2 regions of the Gordonia sihwensis genome follow, and region 1 is predicted to be linked to the other one. Evidence: predicted binding sites of a transcription regulator. Region 1 holds the regulator's gene; the other holds the start of a gene.
What was found. Region 1 encodes LexA, which represses DNA repair genes until DNA is damaged. Its sites were predicted from a motif close to CGAACANNTGTTCG; they were not measured.

Region 1 (3,410 bases):
TGGTCGCCGCCGCTGAACTCGATGAGATCCCCTCCGGAGCCATGGGCTACGTGGACGGGGACGCGGGAACGGTGGGGGCCGCCCCGGACGCCGGACTCATCTCGGACGCCGTGACGGCCGCGGCGACGCGGGCGGCCGAGACGGCGGCCTGGCGCGGGCCGGGCCGCACGGCGGACGGGCACGCGGTCGCGATCCTGGCCAACGTGGCCGACGGCGTGTCCGCTCGGTCGGCGGCGCAGGCGCCGGTGGAGGGCGTCGGACTGTTCCGAACCGAACTGGCCTTCCTGGACCGCGCGGCCGAGCCCACCGTCGCCCAGCAGGTAGAGCTCTACCGGGAGGTGATCGACGCCTTTCCCGGGCGCAAGGTGGTGATCCGCACCCTCGACGCGGGCTCGGACAAGCCACTGAAGTTCGTCGCCCACTCCGACGAGCCGAATCCGGCGATGGGAGTCCGCGGCAACCGCATCGTGCAGACGTATCCGGACATCCGCAACAACCAGCTCGATGCGCTGGCGGAGGCGGCGCGCGACGACGGCCGTGCGACGCCGTGGGTGATGGCACCGATGATCGCCACGGTCGACGAGGCGCGCGAATTCGCCGCGCGGGTTCGGGAACGCGGTCTGGTGCCGGGGGTGATGATCGAGGTGCCGTCGGCGGCGATCCTCGCCGACGCGATCCTCGCCGAAGTGGACTTCGTCTCGATCGGCACCAACGACCTGACCCAGTACACGATGGCGGCGGACCGGATGTCGCCGGAGCTGGCGGCGCTCACCGACCCGTGGCAGCCGGCGGTACTCGCGCTGATACAGCGGGTCGGGGACGCCGGTCGGGACCAGGGCAAGCCCGTGGGCGTATGCGGCGAGGCGGCTGCCGATCCGTTGCTGGCATGTGTGCTGGTCGGGATGGGTGTGACGTCGTTGTCGTCCGCGCCTGCGGCGTCGGCCGCGGTGGGACTGAAGCTGGGTACCGTCACCATGGATCAGTGCCGCGATGCGGCGTCCGCCGCGATCGCCGCGACGAGTCCGTCACAGGCGCGCGAGGCGGTTCGCGCGGTTCTGGCCGGCGAGGTGTGATGTCCCGCTGAGGCCGGCCGGGCGCCTCAGATACGGCGCATCACCGTGACGACCTTGCCGAGGATGGCGGCGTCGTCGCCGGGGATGGGCTCGAAATGCTCGTTGTGCGGCATGAGCCAGACGTGACCGTCGGTGCGCTTGAAGGTCTTCACGGTGGCTTCGCCGTCGATCATCGCGGCGACGATGTCACCGTTCTCCGCCACGTTCTGCTGGCGCACGACCACCCAGTCGCCGTCGCAGATCGCCGCGTCGATCATCGATTCGCCGACCACGCGAAGCATGAACAGGGAACCGTCGCCGACCAGTTCGCGCGGCATCGGGAAGACCTCCTCCACGGCCTGTTCGGCGAGAATCGGTCCGCCGGCGGCGATCCGGCCGAGCACCGGAACGAAGGTCGGCGTGGGGAGTGACTCTCCGTCGGCCTCGGCACCGCCCGAGGGCGGTGTCCGCTGATCGTCCCGAACGTTCACCGCACGCGGACGGTGCGGATCGCGCTTGAGAAGGCCGCGGCGCTCGAGCGTGCGGAGCTGATGGGCCACCGACGACGTGGAGGTGAGTCCGACGGCCTCGCCGATCTCACGGATGCTCGGCGGGTAGCCGCGCTCGCGGACCGACTGACGGATGACCTCGAGCACCTCGCGCTGACGCTGGGTCAATGAGGCCTCGAGCGTCGCGGTGGAGAGCATCGGATCGGGCGTGTCGGTCACGGTCGGGCCTTTCGTCAGCTGTGTTCGATCGATGGTCCAAAGGCTAGTTGAGTAGGTCACAAAACTCAAACAATTGTTCGACGCGTGTCGGCGTTTGTCGGACCCCTCGTGTTAACTATCGAACAAGAGTGCTTCGAACACGCGATCGATTGGAGACGAGTCATGAGCACGAGGACGGCACCCGCCCCGACCGGACGCGCCACCGCTGTGCGCTCCACCGCTGCGCACTCCACCGCTGCGCACTCCACTGCTGCGCACTCCACCGCGTCGGCGATGACCTGCGACATCCCGCTGGTCCGTGGCTCGCTGGTCCGTGATCGGGGAGTACGCGGAGCGGGGCGAGGCGACTCGAGCGGAACGTGCTTCCCGACCGGCCGCCCCGAGCGGCGTCGCCCGGTCGCGGACCGGCGAGTGATGTTCGATGCGCCGCCGGCCGGCCGGACCGCGCTGTCGCCCGCGGTGTACCGCAGGCGCCGGTGGGCCGGGGCCGCGGTGGTCGGCGGCACCCTCGCCGGCATGGTGTGGCTGCTCGCCCTCGTCGGAGCGGGCTACCAGGATGCGGCGACGCCGGAGTCGCCGGCGGCGACGCACGTGGTGTACGTCCGGTCGGGGGAGTCGCTCACCGCGCTCGCTGAGCGGATCGCTCCGGAGTTGCCGTCCGCCGGCGTCATCGCCCAGCTGCGCGACCTGAACGGCCTCGAGACATCGGGACTGCATGTCGGACAAGCGCTTATCGCCCCGCAGTACGGCTGAGGCGGGCGGGTATTGTCATGGCATGCGCTGCCCGTTCTGCAAGAACGACGACACCCGTGTCGTCGACTCCCGAGTCGCCGACGACGGCCAGGTGATCCGTCGCCGCAGGTCGTGCAATGAATGCGGGCGGCGGTTCAGCACGGTCGAGACGGCTGTGCTGTCCGTGGTGAAGCGCAACGGCATCTCCGAGCCCTTCAGTCGCGAGAAGGTGATGCAGGGCGTGCGCCGCGCCTGCCAGGGCCGTCAGGTGGACGAGGACGCACTGGCGAAGCTAGCGGTGCAGGTGGAGGACACCGTGCGCTCGTCGGGTTCGGCCGAGATACCGAGCAATGAGGTCGGTCTCGCGATCCTCGGTCCGCTGCGCGACCTCGACGAGGTGGCCTATCTGCGGTTCGCCTCGGTCTACCGGTCGTTCGAGTCGGCCGACGACTTCCAGCGCGAGATCGATTCGCTGCGCCGCGACCGTCACTGACACTCACGGCACCGGCGCCGCCGGTCCGAGCAGTCAGCCACCGCCCCGAGCAGTCAGCTGAACTTGTCGATCGCCTTGATTATCCGCTGCTCGGAGACTGGACCGTTGGTGCCGAGCTGCTGAGCGAACAGGCTCACGCGGAGTTCCTCCAGGCGCCACTGCACCAACTCGTTCAGCGCCTCGTGGCGTGCGGCCGGAAGCTGGGCGAGGCGCCTATTCCAGACTGCCACCACCCTGTCGATGGCGCCCATCGCCTCGTTGTCCCGGCCGGCGGCGGTGTTGAGGGACTCGAGGCGCAGCCGTGCGGCGGTGAGATAGCGCGGCAGCGAGCGCAGATGCTCCAATGCCGTCGCGCCGACGAAGCCGTCGAAGATCAGATCGTTGACCTGATCGGAGACGTCGTCG
Region 2 (3,410 bases), 1.7 Mb from region 1:
CGGGTGGCGATCCGGCCTGCTTCGCAGCCGATCCCCCACAGCTCCCTCCGGACGAAGGGCAGACGCCCGCCGGGTGACCGGGCGCAGACCGGGAGGCTCTCCGCGACCACGGCTCAGGCCGCCGCGTGTCCCGGCCGGGACTCGCGATCGGGTTGGGCCGCGGCCTCCGGCGGCGGATGCTCGCGGCGATGCGGAACGGGAACTTGTTGATCTTCCCGTGGGTGCAGATGCCGTACCTGCCCGGCGTGGTGGACGGGGTTCAGGCGCCAAGGTTGATCGGTGGTGGCCGGTCGCCAGCCCATGCGTCCGGCATCGGGTCCGTCGGTGAGGATGGTGGTCTCCCATTGGCCGCGGTTGGTGCCGACGGCGCGGTTGTGGCGCCCGCACGCGGCGCCGAGAGCATCGATGTCGGTGCGCCCTCCCGGGGTGATCCAGTCCGGTGCGTGATGGGCTTGAGTTTGCGCGAAGGGGCGGTCGCAGCCGGGGGCGGTGCAACCGCGGTCGCGGGCGAACAACGCCAACCGCTGCGCTCTACTCGCAAACCGAGCCCCGCGGCCCTGGTAGAGGACCTCGCTGGTGTGATTCCGGAACACCGCCAAATGCGGCACAGCCTCGGCAGCGAGCCGCACGAGTTCACCGATCGGAACACGGCTACCTGTCGCGGTCAACGCGATTCCGGCATGCGCGGCGAGTTCCTGATCGGTGACGGTGATGACCAACTCCGCCGGTATCCGACTCGGTGCACCCAGCCCGCCGTGGGCGAGAACGTAATCACACAACGCCAGCAACGCATCGTGCGTGCGCTGAGCGGCACTACGCAGATCCCGACCCCGCGCCGCCGCCAAAGCCTCGGCGTCGATGCCGTCGGCGTCAATCGTTCCGGTGGGCGAATCCGGGTCGGCGGGATTGTTCATCCCGGGTGCGGCCCAGGCGGTCAAGATCACCTCGAACTTCGCCCGCAACTCCGGAGTCATCGCGCCACGGACTCTGCTCATCAACTGACGATCCTGCGGGAGGATCGTGATTCCGCGCTGGCGTTGCCGGTCGACGTGATCGCTCTCCTGACCATCGGGGTCCAGGTGAGCGAGCAGCCGCTCACCGACCTTGCCCAAATCATCCGGATTCAACCCAGCCGCAGCGTCGGCCAACTCCGCCTCAGCACGCGCTTTGACCTCCGGCGAGATACAGCCCGGTACTTTCGCCAACACCGCGGAGATCACCAACGCGTGTTCGGCACCGACAGTCCCGGCCGCCACCGACGCAGCAGTCGCCGGCTTCCGCGGAGGCAGCGTCTGCCCCTGGAAGTTCGAGAACTCGCCGATCGCCTCAGCCATCCGCGACCGCCGACCCGCCTCGCGGGTTCCGAGCCGCAAGCCCTGTGAGAGGTATTGGTGCGGATTCAGATAGCCGGCGGTGCGGTGCGCGTTGCGGTCGGAGACTTCCACCAGGAGTGCTGCGGAGATGCCGTCCCAGCGTCGCCGGATCCGTTCGGCAGTCTGTGTGTGGGCCAGCAGTTCCGGTTCGGTCTCCGGCGACAGGGAGGTCTCGGCGAGTTTGACCGCCGCGGCATCGATCAGTGCGAGTAGTTCGGCGGGCCGCTCCGGCAGCGCACCGGTGGCAACGACAGTCGCGATCGAATCGGTGATCGGACCGCTCATCACTGCCACCTCCCCCGAGTGTTTCAGCTGGTCAAACCATGTTTTCTTGACCTACCAGAACTCTACCAACGGGGTATGACAGAACACATTAGGGAATCGATCATATGTGCCAATCTGCCTCAGCCAGTCCCCACCCTCACCGGTCCTCAGCGGCGCCCGACAGCGTCTCCGGCAGGCCCGCCAGCGAGAACAGTTCGGGCTCGAAGAAGGCACCGACGTGCGCCACCCGACCGTCGACGATCGTCAGGACATCGAGTTGGAAACGACGCCAGACGTCGCCGTCGCGCATGAACATCCCGGCCGCCGGCAACCCGTTGCAGGACGTCTTGATCATCCTGATGTCGCCGGCTTCCTTGGCCGGGCACTGGCTGAGGGTGAGCACTCCGATGTTCTCGGCGCCGAGATACCAGCCCGGGAACGGCGGCATCTCCCACACCGCATCGGCGGCGAGCACGTCCACCACGCCGGGGATGTCGTGCCGCTCGAAAGCAGCGCAGAACTCGTCCCACACCTGCCGCTCGTGGTCGGACAGCTCTGCGACGCGCCGGCCCTCGAGCCGGGTGCCCTCGCCGACCGCCCTGCGTGCGCGCGACAACGCGCTGTTGGCCGCCGCGACTGTCATGTCGAGTGCTTCGGCGGTCTCGGCCGCACTGAACGCGAGCACGTCGCGCAGAATCAACGCCGCGCGCTGACGCGCCGGAAGCTCCTGCATGGCGGCGACCATCGCCAGCCCCACCGACTCCCGCGCCGTCACCGTCGACGCGGGATCGCCCAGCGCGCCGTCCGGCAGCGGCTGCAGCCACGGGATCTCATGGTTCGGGATCACCGGTTCACGGGGATCGGAGGCCTCGGTGCCCAACCCGCTCGGCAGAGGCCTCCGCGCCCGGCTCTCCAGGGCGTTGAGACAGGTGTTGGTCGCGATCCGATACATCCACGTGCGGACCGACGACCGTCCTTCGAAGCTGTGAAAGGCCTGCCACGCACGCAGATACACGTCCTGCAGCACATCTTCGGCGTCGGTGGCCGATCCCAGCATGTGATAGCAGTGCACGAGAAGCTCGGCGCGCAGGGCACCGGTGGCCGCTTCGAAGTCACGGTCGTCGGTCATCGCCTCGTCAACTCCTCCGCCGCTCCTGGGCGGCCACTGATGTCCCGGTCGTCACTGCGCCTGCTGCTGCGCGGCGTACGCCTCGGGTCCGGTCTCCACCGCGGCCGGATCCATCCACATGATCTCCCAGCCGTGGCCGTCGAGATCGTAGAACGAGCTTCCGTACATGAACCCGTGGTCTTCCACGTCCCCGGCCGTCGCACCGGCTTCGAGGGCCTTGCTCACGATGCCGTCCACCTCCTCACGGCTCTCCGCGCTCAGGCACAGGATCGCGCCGCTGGTGGTCGTGGCGTCGATGATCTGCTTGGTGGGCACGAAACTCTGGTAGAAGCCGCGGCGCAGCAGCATCGCGACGATGGTCTCGCCCAGCACCATCGCGGCGGCGTTCTCATCGGTGAAGCGGTCGTCGAACGTGTATCCCATCTTCCCGAAGAACTCCCGGGACGCGTCCAGGTCGGCGACGGGCAAGTTCACGAAGATCATCTTGTGCATCGGGGTCTCCTTGCAGTCTGCGGCGTCCCTCTCGGAGGCCGTCATAGAGATAGACAGCCCGGCCCGGCAGAACTGATCGGTCGACGCGAGATCTATTTCCGCGAAGAGCTCACAGATCCCGGATCGCGGGGGCGTCCGGGACGGTCAGCACC

Region 2: a site for LexA is predicted at 1,756-1,769, ahead of P5P27_RS16245 (HNH endonuclease signature motif containing protein). Genes of this name have one in related genera too.

What each region holds. Positions count from the first base shown of each region.
Region 1 is NZ_CP121248.1:1,678,283-1,681,692, forward strand. It holds gene P5P27_RS08115 (putative PEP-binding protein) at 1-1,073, shown strand, start outside; gene lexA (transcriptional repressor LexA) at 1,100-1,759, opposite strand; gene P5P27_RS08125 (LysM peptidoglycan-binding domain-containing protein) at 1,943-2,533, shown strand; gene nrdR (transcriptional regulator NrdR) at 2,556-3,005, shown strand; gene hrpA (ATP-dependent RNA helicase HrpA) at 3,059-3,410, opposite strand, start outside.
Region 2 is NZ_CP121248.1:3,392,977-3,396,386, forward strand. It holds gene P5P27_RS16240 (TetR/AcrR family transcriptional regulator) at 1-77, shown strand, start outside; gene P5P27_RS16245 (HNH endonuclease signature motif containing protein) at 114-1,658, opposite strand; gene P5P27_RS16250 (sigma-70 family RNA polymerase sigma factor) at 1,795-2,766, opposite strand; gene P5P27_RS16255 (VOC family protein) at 2,818-3,258, opposite strand; gene P5P27_RS16260 (MOSC domain-containing protein) at 3,368-3,410, opposite strand, start outside.